2 regions of the Bacillus arachidis genome follow, and region 1 is predicted to be linked to the other one. Evidence: riboswitches for the same ligand, from Rfam matches in the RefSeq annotation. Region 1 holds a riboswitch; the other holds the start of a gene.

Region 1 (7,541 bases):
AATAACAACAATTTAATTGTGCCGTCCATACGATGAAAATATGTATAATTATCTATATAAAATAAATCCGATTTATTCATAATCTCCCCTCCTTTTTGCCTCCATATACATTTGTACAAAAACTTCTGGATAAGGGACTTTACTCAATTTTACTAATGTTATTAGCGAACTTTCCTCTAAATTAGATTGTTGTAATACTTCGCTATTTGTTAATACATTTGGAACAGTACCATCAGCAAGTATTTTCCCTTTATGGAGGACAACTGCACGGTCTGCATATTCTAAAGCTAGGTTCATATCATGTGTAATAAAGATGAATGATATTCCTTGTGTCGCTAATAGACTTATACAGGACATAAATTGTTGATAATGAAAATAATCTTGTCCTGCTGTTGGCTCGTCTAAGATGATAAGCTTCGGATCTCTTGTTAAAACCGATGCAATAGTAAGCCTCTTTTTTTGTCCGTAACTTAACGCTTGAATTGGCCAATTTCGAAATGGATATAATCCACAAATTCGCAATACCTCTTCCACTCGTTTATTTATTTCTGCGCTAGAAACTTTCTTTAATTTTAATGAGAAAGCAACTTCATCCCAAACAGTAGACTGTGTAATCATTTGATTAGGATTTTGCATGACATAGGAGATCACTTCTCCACGCTTTCGGATAGACCATGAACTTATATTTTCATTATCAAATACAATCTCCCCTTCCTTCGTTTTGTTCATTCCCGTTAATGTATGTGCAAATGTAGATTTACCTGCACCATTATGGCCTAATAACGCTACAATTTCTCCTCTTTGTATAGAGAGTGATATGTCCCTTAATGTAAAATCTTTGTGCGAATATGAAAATGATATATTTTCTATTTCGCATAAGATTTCTTTTTTAGGTTGTTTTTTAGACATAGTAGAATGTAACATCCATTGCTTAATCGCCTTATTCACTTTCTCATGATCTAGCGTTTCAATTGGATATAATTCTTCATTTAAAGTATTCATTTTTATATTTTTTAATGCTTCAATATATACAGGCTCTCTTAACCCTATTTTTTGTAGCATGTTTGTTTGTAAAATTTTTTCTGGCGAATCAATTGCTACAATTTTTCCTTCTTCTATTAATATGATTTTATCAAGGTCTAACTTTAGTATTTCTTCTATTCTATGCTCAATAATAACAACTGTTTTATTAAATTGTTGATGCACCTTTCGTATAAGTTCTACTGTTTTCAAACTACTCATGGGGTCTAAGTTTGCTAATGGCTCATCAAATAGTAATATGTCAGCATGTGTTGTTAACAGTCCTGCAAGAGAAACAGTTTGTTTTTGACCACCAGATAATTCATGTGGGCTTCGTGAATGAAACGTATGCATCTGTACTTTCTGTAGTGAGTCCATAACAACGGCCTTCATCTTCTCCTGTTCTACACAATCGTTTTCTAATGAAAAAGCAACATCTTCTCCTACGGTTAAACCAATAAACTGAGAATCTTGATCTTGTAAAATAGTTCCTACCTGCTTGCTTTGTTCAAAAATACTACCTTTTCGCGGATCCTTACCACATATTGAAATGTTCCCAGTACTTGATCCCTCATATGAAAAAGGGATAAGCCCATTTATACAATGGGCCAATGTTGACTTTCCTGATCCACTTCGACCGGCAATCAATACTTTTTCGCCTGGGTAAATACGGAATGTAACATCCTTTAAAGTAGGTTCTGTCACTTGTTTATATTGAAATGTAAATTGTTCAAAGGAAATAATCGGCTTCATAATAATCTCCCTACTTTTCAATCTTCAAATGTGTATGTTTTTTATTTGCTTTCGCTAATCCCAGTGTGATTGGTAAACCTAGAATTAAGAATACAAGGACATCTGCAATCGTTGCACCAAGTACTTGAATAACAATTTTATCCAAAGGTTCACCCATAATGATAATATCAAAAGCACCAGCAAATATGATTGCAACGACAATCCCAATTAAACCTGTTATAGCAAAATATGAAATATCTCTATTACGAAATGTTCCATTTTTCACACTGAAACTTGCTCGTTTTTGTACAAGTCCCATCGTAAATCCAATAATACCTGAGCTAAGTACCCATCCCCACCATACTCCCCATCCAGCGATGGTATCTGTCACCGTATGACCGATAAGACCAATCAAAAGTCCTGCAAATGGTCCGAAAATCGCACCAAATATTGTTAATATAGCCAAAGCAGGCTTGATAAATGTGTTTGGTGCAATTGAAAATCCCCATAGACCTAATACACCATATATTGCAGAACCGATTCCAATTGCTACGACTAATTTTGTAGATAATTTGTTCATATGAATTCTCCTCTCATTTTAGTGAGTTTCTATTAGTCCTATGTAAAAAAACATTGAATTATGAGCCTTCACTTCCTTTCTTCCCAATAAAAAATGACCTCTGCTATAAGAGGCCATTTGCATATGAATATATGATCCTCTTATCTTTCAAAAGACAATATGTCCTTTGCGGAATTAGCACCTTCCTATTATGTAGTAAATAAGGGTTGCTGAGGTTTCATAGGGCCGTTCCCTCCACCTCTCTAGATAAGTATTCGTTTGTAACTTGTATTATTGCACTAACGCAAATTAATTTCAATACTTTTCTTACTATTTTTATTTTTCGCAAAACAGATGATTAAAACATTGTATTCTTATCGGAATTATGGAATAATAAATTAAATAAAGCATGTTTACGGGAGGAATTTGACATGAAAGTAATCGGATTAATTGGTGGATTAAGCTGGGAATCAACGTCTCTTTATTATAAACATATTAATACACTAACTCTATCTCAGTATAATCAAAATGCAAAGCTTGTCCTTTATAGCATGGATTTTGGCGAAGTGACGAATTTATTACAAAATCATCAATATGAGGAAGTGCAAAAACAACTCGTCCAAGTAGCAAAAAAAATAGAGAATTCTGGTGCAGATTGTATACTTATGTGCTCAAATACAGTACATCAATTTGCGGAAGAAGTAGAACAAGCAATCTCTATTCCCCTTCTCCACATTGGTGATGTAAGTGCTGAAGAAATTGTTGAACACGATGTGAAACGAATTGGTTTACTTGGAACAAAACAAACAATGGAACAGGAATTTTATAAAACAAGATTAGCTAATTATGGAATTGAAACAATGATTCCGAAAGAAGATGACCGAAATTTCATTCATAATGTCATTCTCTATGAATTAAGTAAAGGAATTATTTCAAAGCAGTCCAAAGTACGTTTCTTACAAATCATTCAAAAACTTATTGAAAATGGTGCAGAAGGAATTTTATTAGGTTGTACTGAAATTCCGTTACTCATTTCACAAAAAGATCTTTCTATTCCTGTATTTGATACTGCTTTTTTACATGCTAAAACTGCAGTACAATTCGCTGGATAACAAAGAAAAGAGGCTATCTTATAGGGTGATAAGATGACCTCTTTTCTTTATCGTCAATGGAAATTAATCTCGATTACAAAGCCTTTGTTATAGATGGCATCGCTGAATGAGAAGTAACCTGCTCACTTTGAAACATAGGTAAATAAATTGTAACTGATGTTCCTACTCCTACCTCACTCATTATGCTAATTCTTCCTTGATGACTTTCAATAATTTTATAACTGAGCATTAGCCCAATGCCAGTTCCTTTTTCTTTCGTACTATAAAAAGGTTCACCAAGTCTTTTTATTCTTTCTTCAGGAATTCCTAAGCCCTCATCAACTATATTAATAATAACCTCCTCACGCTCTGATTTTTTCACGTAAATAGAGATTTCTCCTCCATCTGGCATTGCTTCAATTGAGTTTTGTAAAATATTAATAAAGACTTGTTTTAATTGATTTTCACAACAATCAATGATTAATTCTTTTGATTCTATATGAAGATTAATTTGGATATTTGTCATGATTGCCTTCGTATTGATTAACGAAACGACATTTTTTAATATGAAACAGAGATTCTTCTTTTCAATTGGAATAACATCAGTTTTTGCAATCGATAAAAACTCATGAAGTATAGCTTCAATTCTTTCAATTTCTGATAGCATAAGTTCAAAATATTTATCTTGGTCTTCTTGATTAATTTGAAATAATTGAATAAATCCTTTAATCACAGTCAATGGATTTCGGACTTCATGGGCTACCCCTGCAGCTAATTGTCCAATTGCCGCAAGTGTATCTGATTTATTCAATAACTCTTCAGTCTTTTTACGTTCCGTAATATCACGGACAATAATCATGACCTTATCTTTTAACAATGGTAAACATCTAGCTTCAAAGAAACTAATACTGCCCTTAAGTGTGAGTGGGTATTCAACAATAACAGTTGATTCTTTATACTGCACTTGGTGAATTGCTTCACGAAATTGCTGTGCAACGGGTGAAGGCAAGACCTCATAAAACTTTTTCCCCATAAAAGATTCTGCCGGTACGTAAAACTTAGCTGGCGAACCGGCTTTATAATCTATAATTGTTCCATCAGCCTCGGTTAAAAAGCACAAATCAGGTAATGCTTTGAAAATAAGCTCTAGTTCAGATGTTTGTTGCTTTAATTGCTCTTCAATTCCTTTTCGATGAGTAATATCAACTCCAACTGCCCAATAGCTATAGCCAGGTACTGGGAATTGTTCTGAAATATTTGACCACATGATTGTTTTTATTTCTCCATTTTTGCATGTTAAATTCATTTCCCAATCTCGAAAACTTTTTCCACGAACCGAAAATTTCTTTTGCATTTGCTTGCGATAACTTTCATCAGGGTATAGCAGTTCAAGCGCTTTTGGATTCCCAACGATTTCTTCTGCAGCATAACCTGTTACAAGCTCACATTCCCGGTTCCATAATATAAATTTCCCATTTTTATCAAGAGCATCAACCATAATGGGCATATTTTGTAAGATTGTGTGTAGCTGTTCTTCTTTTTGAGAAAGTAAATGTATATTTTTTGTTTGGTTTTGAAGTTTATTCATTGCACTATCTACAATGAGTTTTGAAAGCATTTCGAAGTATTTTTGACAAGTAAGAATGTCATTTTTTATTGAACAGGCAACAAATGAACCAAGATGTTGCTCATGAAAAAAAAACGGAATTTCAATCTTTGTAAGTTGTTTATTTTCTTCTCGATTCATACCAAATGAAAAAACACATGCCATATTTTGATCAAGAAGTTGATGTGAAATGTTTGTTAATTTATAAAATTGTTCTGCCATGGTTTCTATTGTGTTCACATCAATGAGTTCCAATAGCCGAGCATTCATTCTCTTTCCACCTCTATATGTAAATTTAATACCAATTTTTAATCACGCTTCTCCATTATACGAATAATGTTCTCATAGGTATATAGCAAGAGCATAATTATTCAAATAAATTTTATTTTTCAATTAAAAAGTGTTCAAAATGGTATATAACTGCCTTTCCATACGTGTGATAGAATTAAAAAATTCACAAATTATTCACAAAATAATTTAAAAATATATACAATACTACCAATATATTCTATATAATGAGCTGTAATAAGGCTTCTATGAATCTCATAGAATACCTTACCCCTAATAAAAGTAAAAAAGAATCCTTTGTGGATTCTTTTTTACTTTTTTTCTATGACATATTGATAAAGAGCATGTGCAACACCATGTTCTTCATTCGATCGTGTTTCATAGTGACAAATCTTTTTAATTTCGTCTACTGCATTTCCCATCGCGATAGACATATGTGCTTTTTCCATCATTGAAATATCGTTAAGACCATCGCCTATCGCAACGGTATTCTCTACCGGAATATTAAGATGTTCAGCTAAAGTATATAAACCATTACCCTTTTGAGCGTCACGATGGTTAATCTCTAAATTATGCCAATATGAAGCAGTAATTGCTAGCTCTGTATTATGTTGAAAATGCCTTTTTAATTTTTGTAATTTCTCTATGTTATAGGAAAATGGTAAAAGCTTATGCACATAAATCTCTTCTGCTAATATTGATTTACAGCTTTCTGTGATATGAAATGCTGTATGTTCAAGATACAGTGCTGCGATGACCTCAAGCTCTTGCTGAACCATATCTTTATTTGATCTTTTTATCCATTCTATTTCATGATTTACACTTTCTTCACCATACGCCGGAACGTATACACCTCGATCTGTATACAGTTGATAATACATACGATTTTGTTCAAGATACTCGACAATTTCAAAGGCTTGTTTATTTTGAATTGGATATCTTTTCATCATTTTTTGATTCGTATAAATAAGAGCTCCGTTTTCTGCAATAATTGGACACTGTAAATTCGCTTCCAGTAAAAGTCGTTCAATATCGACAATAGAACGTCCTGTACAAATCGCTATCACATGCCCCTGCTCCTGACATTTTTGAATCGCTTCTGCATTTTCTTTACTAATCATTTTATTTCTTGAAAGAAGAGTTCCATCTAAATCAATCGCAATTAGTTTCATTGTTTCGTCACCACTTTCTATAAATAAACATGCTCATATAAAGTGAAACCACTAATTAGTAGCCTTCACGAATCAGGATTATATGGGCAGTTGATTCCTCTATTTCCTTCCACTGAAATCGGATGGCTTCTTGTTCGTAAATAGTGGGATAAACAGATAAATCAGGTATCGTTTCCGTATTTACTTTGTCAAACCCAACTTAGTTATAATTTATGAAAAGCGTTTCATGTCAAGGGATATTTTTTAATTCGTTTGAAAAAATCTTAGATATTATAAAAAACATATTAAAAAAATGAAAACACCTACATAAAATAGGGGTTTTCATTTTTTAATACGCTTTATTCCTTCAAAAGAATAGGAAGTTGTTTTAACGTTTGTTCATTCTCTAATACACAGTTCGCTAAATGAAAGGATGGTGAAAGCTCTAGCTTTTTAAAATTGCTAATAAACGTAGTTAATGCAACTTCAGCTTCTAAACGAGCGAGTGGTGCCCCTAAACAAAAGTGTGGTCCTTTGCCAAATGTTAAATGTTTTTTCATTTCCAAATCGATGTAAATCAAAGCGATCTGCTTGCGGAAATTTATTCTCATCTAGATTGGCAGCACTTATCCACGTAACAATCATTTGTCCTTTTTTCATTTTTGGTCCAAATATTGTTGTATCTTCTGTTATAGTACGGGCTAATGTAATTACTTCTCTCATGAAAAAATATAGAAAACCACAAAAAAAAGAAAATACAGTGAATGAAAATGAAATTTATTATCAATACTATAATTATTAAAAGGGCAACCACCTTCGGTTACCCCTTATCATTTAAGCTTCAGGAATGAAGGTTTTGCAATCAGTTTCTTCCGTTGTAGATGCTTTGTTACCTTTATGGCTCACTACATAAATTGCCTCTGCATTACATTTGTTTCCGTTACCCCAAAATTGACAGTTGTTTACTTCACATAAAACATCTTGTGCCATAAGTATCACACCTCCTTATTCTTTTATCATTAACAAATTTGAGAGGTGTGATACTTCTATTTTTTATTTGTATTGATACTACGCTTAAGAATGATCATGTAGAA
Region 2 (7,541 bases), 410 kb from region 1:
TTGCTTGTTTGTTCTTTAGAAGATGCATTACAAACGGCGGATTCCATGCAAGCACGTGGATTTGGAGTAACAAAGCGTAGTACATATATTCAATATCGCATGGGAAGGCAAGATTGGTACATACTTGCGTGCTTAGCAATTTTATTACTAAGCTGTTTTCTGTTCAGTTTTTACGGTGCTGGCAAACTATTAATCTATCCAAGAGTGGAATCACTTGTATTTCAGCAATATGATGGAATCTTATTCGTTTTATTTTTACTATTTATTAGTTTACCAATCATAATGGAAGGGAGGGAATGGTTATGGTGGCGCATGCGGAAATAAAAGACTTAGCTTTTACGTATGCAGATGAAAAGGTACAAGCATTAACGGGCGTTTCCTTGAGGGTTTCTCAAGGGGAATTTATTGTGTTGGCTGGCCGTTCAGGCTGTGGTAAGACGACACTTTTGAAACATTTCAAGAAAGAGTTACTTCCAGTTGGAAAACGCATAGGTAATATGTATTATAATGGAACTTCTTTACTTGAGATGCCAGATTTATTATCAGCGCAAGAAGTAGGAATGGTATTTCAAAATCCAGAAAATCAACTTGTTATGGATACGGTTATTCAAGAATTGGCATTTTCTCTTGAGAATGTTGGCCTAGAGACCAATATAATCCAAAAGAGAATTGCTGAATTAATTAGTTTTTTAGGTTTTCAAGATTTATTACACCAGTCTGTTCATACATTATCGGGGGGACAAAAACAACTGGTTAATTTAGCGGCAGTTCTTGTTTTACAGCCTAAATTATTATTACTTGATGAACCGACAGCACAGCTTGATCCAATTGCAGCAAAAGATTTTTTAGGGTTATTAAAACGAATTAACGAAGAGCTCGGAATTACCATTATCATGAGTGAACATCGTTTAGACGAAGTCATTCCACTAGCAACTCGAGTTGTGTTTATGGATGCTGGGGAAATAATGTATGATGGGACGCCGCAACATGTTATATCAAAAATGTGGGCATTAGAAGAGTTTCGCCCGTTTATCCCTCAAATTCCAAGGTTGTTTTTAGAATGGAATGTAGAGAAAATCCCATTTACGGTAAGGAAGGCACAAACACAAATACATTCTGAGTTACCTATGGAATATGAAATACCGGTTATATCACAGGCAGAAACAAAAGAAGTGGTTTTACAAGCAAATCATATATCATTTCAATATGAAAAAAATAGCCCTTTTATTTTACAGGATTTAATGCTATCGATTGAACGTGGGAAGTGGACTGCGCTTGTTGGGAAAAATGGTACTGGAAAATCAACACTTTTAACTATATTAGCAGGATTAAACAAAGCTAGAAGAGGAAAAGTACAGTGGAACGGAACGGAGATTCATAAAATTGATTCAAAGGAACGGTTTAAAAGAATCGGATTTGTATCGCAACATCCGTATTATCATTTTACATTTGAGACGGTGTGGGATGAAGTTTTTGAAAGAGCAAATGAATTATATGATGATAAAGGGAAAGAAATTGCAGAAGATATGTTAAAACGATTTTGGCTGCAGTCCATTCGCGATCGTCATCCGCATGATTGTAGCGGGGGAGAACAACAGTTAATCGCATTATGTACAGCCTTGTTATCAAAACCAAGCTTATTATTACTAGACGAACCGACAAAAGGGCTGGATCCAGAGAAAAAGGAAAGATTAGGCGGATTGTTTCAAGAGTTACAAAAGAAAGGAACAACGATTGTGATGGCAACACATGACATTGAATTTGCAGCTAAATATGTTGATCATTGTATGATGCTATTTGACGGGAAAGTAATTATGGATGATACGCCAAAGAAATTCTTTAGTGATAATTTCTTTTATACAACATCTATTAATCGTTTTATTCGCAAGCAGTTACCTTATGCATTAACGTGGGAGGATGTGTATAAAGCGTGTCCAAACGATATTTTGCTCTCATAATGCTTATTTTCATTATTGTCATAAGTACTCTTCTGTTTACTTCTTTTGTAACAGATGAATATTTTATGTGGTGTAGTTTATTCTTATTAGCTGTTATTATGTTACCTTTTTATATACGATTTGAGAGGAAAGCATTTGTTTCACGTGAAATCGTCATTGTCGCTGTTTTAGCAGCCATAGCAGCAGTGAGTCGTGTACCATTTTCCATTATGCCGAGTGTACAACCAACTTCTTTTGTTATTATTGTATCTGCAATTGTTTTTGGAAGTGAGACAGGCTTTATGATTGGGGCAACGGCAGCATTGGTATCTAATATATTTTTAGGGCAAGGACCTTGGACACCTTGGCAAATGTTTTCTTGGGGAATGATAGGCTTTATAGCGGGTCTACTTCGAAACACATTTATAATGAGAACGTTATGGGGGAGAGTCATCTATGGATTCATAGCTGGCTTTGTTTTTGGCTGGATTATGAATTTGTGGGGGATACTCGGTTTTTTAGAAGGATTAACATGGAAAGCCTTTATAGCATATTATGCTGCAAGCTTTTACTTTGATTTAGCGCATGCACTCTCAAATGTAATTTTTCTTGTCTTGTTTAGCTCATCGTGGATTAGAATTATTACGAGATTTAAAAAGAAATATGGAATTTTAGATAAAGATAAAGGGCTATTCTCTCAGGAAAACAAGGCATAAGCATATGTTACAAAGCATAAGAATGTAAAGTAGGGTCGCGACTTACATATTCGTTTGCCTCTTTCATGCTTCTTACCATTGGTAGGAAGCATTTTTTTATACATGTTGATTATTATTTTGAAATGTGTCAAAAAATTGTTTTAATGTAGTCCGATTTTTAGATGAGACTTTTTATATAATAGAAAATGAGACATATTTTCAAAGAGGAGATGCCATATTCATGAAGCTAGTTGTTCCAAAGCAGCACGGTGCCTGGGGGATGCTGCTGATTCCGTTTATACTTAGTGTAATACTTGGTAAAGCTACTTTATATCATATTCCACTTTTTATCGCTTGGTTATTTATCTATTTAGCAACGTATCCATTTTTAATGTACATAAAGCAACCTCGAAAGAAAGAATTTATACATGCGGCACTTATTTACTTTACAATCGCATGTGTTTTCGGGAGCGTATCTTTACTGTATGAATGGAAAATACTTCTGTTTGGTGTTACGATGATTCCGCTCTTTATCGTAAATATATACTTTGCTCGACAAAAAAATGAACGAGCCTTAGTAAATGATATTTGTGCAATACTTGCTTTCTGCATAGGCGGTTTACTTAGTTATTATTTTTCGATGAAAACAGTCGATGAAACGGCTTTTGCAATTGCTGGTATTTCTTTTCTATACTTTATAGGTAGTACATTTTATGTGAAAACAATGATTCGTGAAAAGAATAATCCTACTTATCGCTATGTTTCATGGGGCTATCATATTTTCTTAATCATTGCCTCTTTATTGGTAAATCCATGGCTTTCTCTTATATTTATACCGAGCCTAATTCGCGCAATCGTATTGTATGGTAAAAAGATATCTATCTTAAAAGTTGGAGTTTTAGAAATCGTGAATTCTGTATACTTTTTAATTACGACGGCAATACTGTTACAGTATGCCATTTGAGAAATTGCCCATCTAGTAAAGAGATGGGCAATTTTCATTCTTGTTCTAAAACATGAACCGTATGATCACATTTTTGTAATGCATGTTCCACAGCTTGTAAAGACTGTTCGATTCGCTCCCTATTATCGCTCTTTTCAACTGTTTGTATTGCATGTTCCAAACAATTTTTTGCTTCTTGCAACGAATGAAACGAATCTTGAACATATCCACGAGCATTTTTATCCATTATAAATCCCTCCTTTTGTACATACAATTTTAGTATGAGCGCTAGAAAAGAAAATATAACTTCAATGTGGTTACTTTATATGATTTGACAATGAAAATAGAAGTGGCTATTATAAGATATAAAGTGAATATTTTCTTATCCAGAGAGGTGGAGGGACTGGCCCGATGAAACCCAGCAACCGCGATGCAGGTGCTAATTCCAGCAGAACATGATTTGTTCTGGAAGATAAGACGAAGATATATACGTAACTTCTTCTTATCGGAGAGGTTTTTTTATTGCAAAAAAACCGATTCCAAAAATAACAGCATGAGAAGAAAGGGGTTGCAATTGTACTGTGACACTTGAGAAATACGTAAAGCTGCGTAAAGCAGTATATGAATATATGATGGAGCAAGATAAACCAATATCACTATTAGATATTCAAGAGCATATCATCTCGCATCATGAAGGAAAATTCACGAAAAAAATGCTACATCAATTTTATTTATCAAGGCTATTAGACGAGTTGAAACTGGATGGGAAAATTACTTTAGCTGATGATGAATATTCCTATACGAATAAAGGAGTATATTATAAGGCAAGAAAAGGGAGCTAGGCTCTCTTTTTTTATGTTATAATTTATCTGAATTTTTCGACTATGTAGAGTAAAAGACTGCAAAAGCAGTCTGATACAAGGGAATGGTGTTGAGTGTGTAGTGTCAAAAGTTGAATATGCCCTGAAAGAGGCATTTCATTCGGCTAAAAATAAAAAATAGACACCTTCGCCGAGTAGGTGTCAGTCGTTTTGTCATATAGGCTTGCTACTTGACAAGTAATAGAATATCACGCAAACATTTGGAAGTCAAAAGGGAATTTAAGGAAAGGTGTTGTTGAAAGGTGAACATCCTCATCTTATATGCACATCCGAATCCATCTAGTTTCAATGCATCCATTTTAGAACATGTGCAAAAAGGACTGCAAGGAACGAACCATTCTGCTACATTACTTGATCTTTATAAGGAAGCATTTAACCCAGTTCTAACTTTTAATGAAGATAAGAGAAGGCGTGATTTAGTATATGAAGAAGAAACAGAGAAATACAGAAAATTGGTCAAAGAGGCAGATTCTTTTATTTTTATTTATCCAATATGGTGGTGGGGAATGCCCGCTATTATAAAGGGTTTTATTGATCGTGTTTTTGTTGCTGGGTTTGCATATAGATATGAAGATGTAATGCCGAAAGGATTACTTACAGGAAAAACGGCGTGGGTTATTAATACGTTAGATTCGCCCTTATGGTACGTGGCACTCTTATATCGATCGGCTGATTGGGTGATTATGAAAAAAGGTATTTTGCAATTTTGTGGTATACGCCAAATAAAACGTTCTGCCTTTCAATCTGTAAAAACAAGTAAAGCAGCAAAGCGTGAAAAGTGGCTTTTAGAAATACAAGAAAAGGCAAAAAATTTATGATGAAAAAAATAGAAAATATAATGAGATGCTGTAATCGGAATGATGAATTGTTTCGTACGTATGTAACATGTTTACTTCAATTGAAACATCATAATGAAAATTTTAAAAAGGTGTGCCAAGAATTAAGAGCAGATTATTTAGTAAGGGGAATTTGTGAACGGGAAGTTGATGGAATTATTAAGGAAAGTAAAGAATATAAGATGTATGAACTACCTAAAGTATTGAGATGGGATTTTCTACGGAAAAACCCTTCAATGATTGAAAGTGTTTGTACGACGTTCTTTACATATAGAAGATTAAATCTTTCATGTGGAGAATGGATAAATGTAATAAGGTGTATAGAAAACAATTGATTTATATAAAATTTATTATGTGAAAAAGCTAGTATAAAACTAGCTTTTTTCTAAGTGTTTTGCGATATCTACATACATATTTGAATAAGTTGTATGAACATCATTGCTTGGCTCAGCATTGGATGAAAAATGTACAATGACCATATTCGCTTTTGGATCTATATAGAGGCATTGTCCATAACTTCCTAACACTTCAAATGCACCGTGTTCATTATGAGGAATCCACCATTGATTATGATACGAAATGGATGTACCTTGTCCGATTGCAAATTCTCCTTCTTGCACGCTCTTTACATTTTCTGAAATAGAGGAAGGGAGAATTTGCACGCCATTGTAGCGACCGTTATTTAAAATCAATTGCCCAAATCTGGCCAAATCTCTTGCAGTCGCATTTAAACCAGCACTTGCTTGTTCAACTCCTGTTTCATCTGTAACATAATACGCATTTTCTTCCATACCTATTTTGGACCAAATTCTCTCACTTACATTTTCAGTTAACGATTTTCCAGTTATGGTCCGTATAATCCAGCCGAGTGTTTCAGATGAACCGTTATTATACGAAAACGCAGTTCCAGGTGGTGCCGTTTCTTTTGCTTCTTGTAGCATATCATAAATTTTTATTGGGCCATCATAGTTTTTACCACGAGGAAGAATATTGCTGGCTAAATATAATTGAGCATCTTGATTTTCTAAACCCGGCTGTATATATCCATGTGTAGGGTATTCAGCAGAAACCTGCATGTCCATTAATTGTTGAATTGTTGCTTTTCCGAATGGGGTGTTTCGTAATTCTTTGACATATGTTTCAGCAGTCTTATTTACATTGATGAGTCCTTCTTCGGTTAATGATTGTACAAGTGCACCAGTAAATACTTTTGCTAAAGAGGCCATTCCATGCTGCTCATTTTGTTTAAACCCGTTGAAATAATGCTCGTAAACAAGTTTTCCGTTATGTACAACAACAAAGGCGTCTGTTTTATTCTCATCTAATAGTTTCTTTAAAGGGATATTTCCTCCATTCACTTTTTTAACTGAGAAATCGTCTAAGTTTTGTAATGCAGTAGGAAATGATGATATTTGCTCGGGATTATTTTTTACTTCGCTTGTTAACGCTAGTTCTTTCATATGTGTATATGACCAACGTAAGTAGGGATCTTGTAACCAATTTTCTTTTGTCACGTTCTCTTTAGAAGGGGAGACTTTGTTTTGTTTAAAAAAAGTAAATCCAAGCCCAGTTACGATAAACACTAGTGTAAGTATGAGTAACAAAAGGGGAGATTTTTTAAAATTCATATATATACCTCCTTGTTAATTCTACAATAAGTATACGCTCGTTTTCTTAGAAATACAAAATAAGGAAAGTAAACAGGGGTGTTTACTTTCCTTATTAACATTAAGCTGATAATTCTTCATCTGTACGTTGCTTTTTGAACTGTTGTTTTCTGCCATGTAGAAAGTAATAAATAAGTAATGTAAATGCAACGATAATGGCAGCGATGAAATACATATTATGATAGCTTGAGTGTGCTGCTACGATACCTAGTACAAAGGAACCGAGCCCCATACCGCTATCAAAGAATGAGAAATAAGTAGCTGTTGCTGAGCCGCGTCGATGGTTTGGAGCCGCGGAAATAGCAATGGTTTGGAAACTTGGGATTAACGTCCCATAGCCTAAACCAATTAATATACCTGCACCAAGGAACCAAAATGGCGTTTGTGCTTGGCTTAAGATGAACATTCCAATTGTAAAAATAATAATGGAAGGATAAACAAGTATATTTTCACCGAAACGATCAAATATCTTTCCTGTGAATGGACGAGAAAGAACAACAACAAGTGCATATACAATAAAGAAGTAACTAGCAACTTCTCCTAAACCAATTTCTTTTGCGTAAATAGGAATAAAAGATAATA

The links. Region 1 has a riboswitch for S-adenosylmethionine ahead of QRY57_RS13885 (ECF-type riboflavin transporter substrate-binding protein). Riboswitches for the same ligand answer to the same signal wherever they lie in the genome.
Region 2: another riboswitch for S-adenosylmethionine. It lies ahead of QRY57_RS16075 (hypothetical protein); the one in region 1 lies ahead of QRY57_RS13885 (ECF-type riboflavin transporter substrate-binding protein).

The regions. Positions count from the first base shown of each region.
Region 1 covers NZ_CP127376.1:2,406,509-2,414,049, forward strand. The annotation lists gene QRY57_RS13875 (energy-coupling factor transporter transmembrane component T family protein) at 1-80, opposite strand, end outside; gene QRY57_RS13880 (ABC transporter ATP-binding protein) at 73-1,773, opposite strand; gene QRY57_RS13885 (ECF-type riboflavin transporter substrate-binding protein) at 1,784-2,332, opposite strand; SAM riboswitch class I at 2,470-2,585, opposite strand; gene QRY57_RS13890 (aspartate/glutamate racemase family protein) at 2,743-3,423, shown strand; gene QRY57_RS13895 (PAS domain-containing sensor histidine kinase) at 3,497-5,278, opposite strand; gene QRY57_RS13900 (HAD family hydrolase) at 5,608-6,468, opposite strand; partial or broken gene QRY57_RS13905 (cytochrome P450) at 6,807-7,158, opposite strand; gene QRY57_RS13910 (DUF1540 domain-containing protein) at 7,282-7,437, opposite strand.
Region 2 covers NZ_CP127376.1:2,813,649-2,821,189, reverse strand. The annotation lists gene QRY57_RS16100 (energy-coupling factor transporter transmembrane component T) at 1-324, shown strand, start outside; gene QRY57_RS16095 (ABC transporter ATP-binding protein) at 297-1,958, shown strand; gene QRY57_RS16090 (ECF transporter S component) at 1,931-2,653, shown strand; gene QRY57_RS16085 (YwiC-like family protein) at 2,874-3,596, shown strand; gene QRY57_RS16080 (hypothetical protein) at 3,631-3,822, opposite strand; SAM riboswitch class I at 3,955-4,054, shown strand; partial or broken gene QRY57_RS16075 (hypothetical protein) at 4,098-4,417, shown strand; gene QRY57_RS16070 (NAD(P)H-dependent oxidoreductase) at 4,699-5,274, shown strand; gene QRY57_RS16065 (group-specific protein) at 5,274-5,627, shown strand; gene QRY57_RS16060 (serine hydrolase domain-containing protein) at 5,667-6,920, opposite strand; gene QRY57_RS16055 (MFS transporter) at 7,021-7,541, opposite strand, start outside.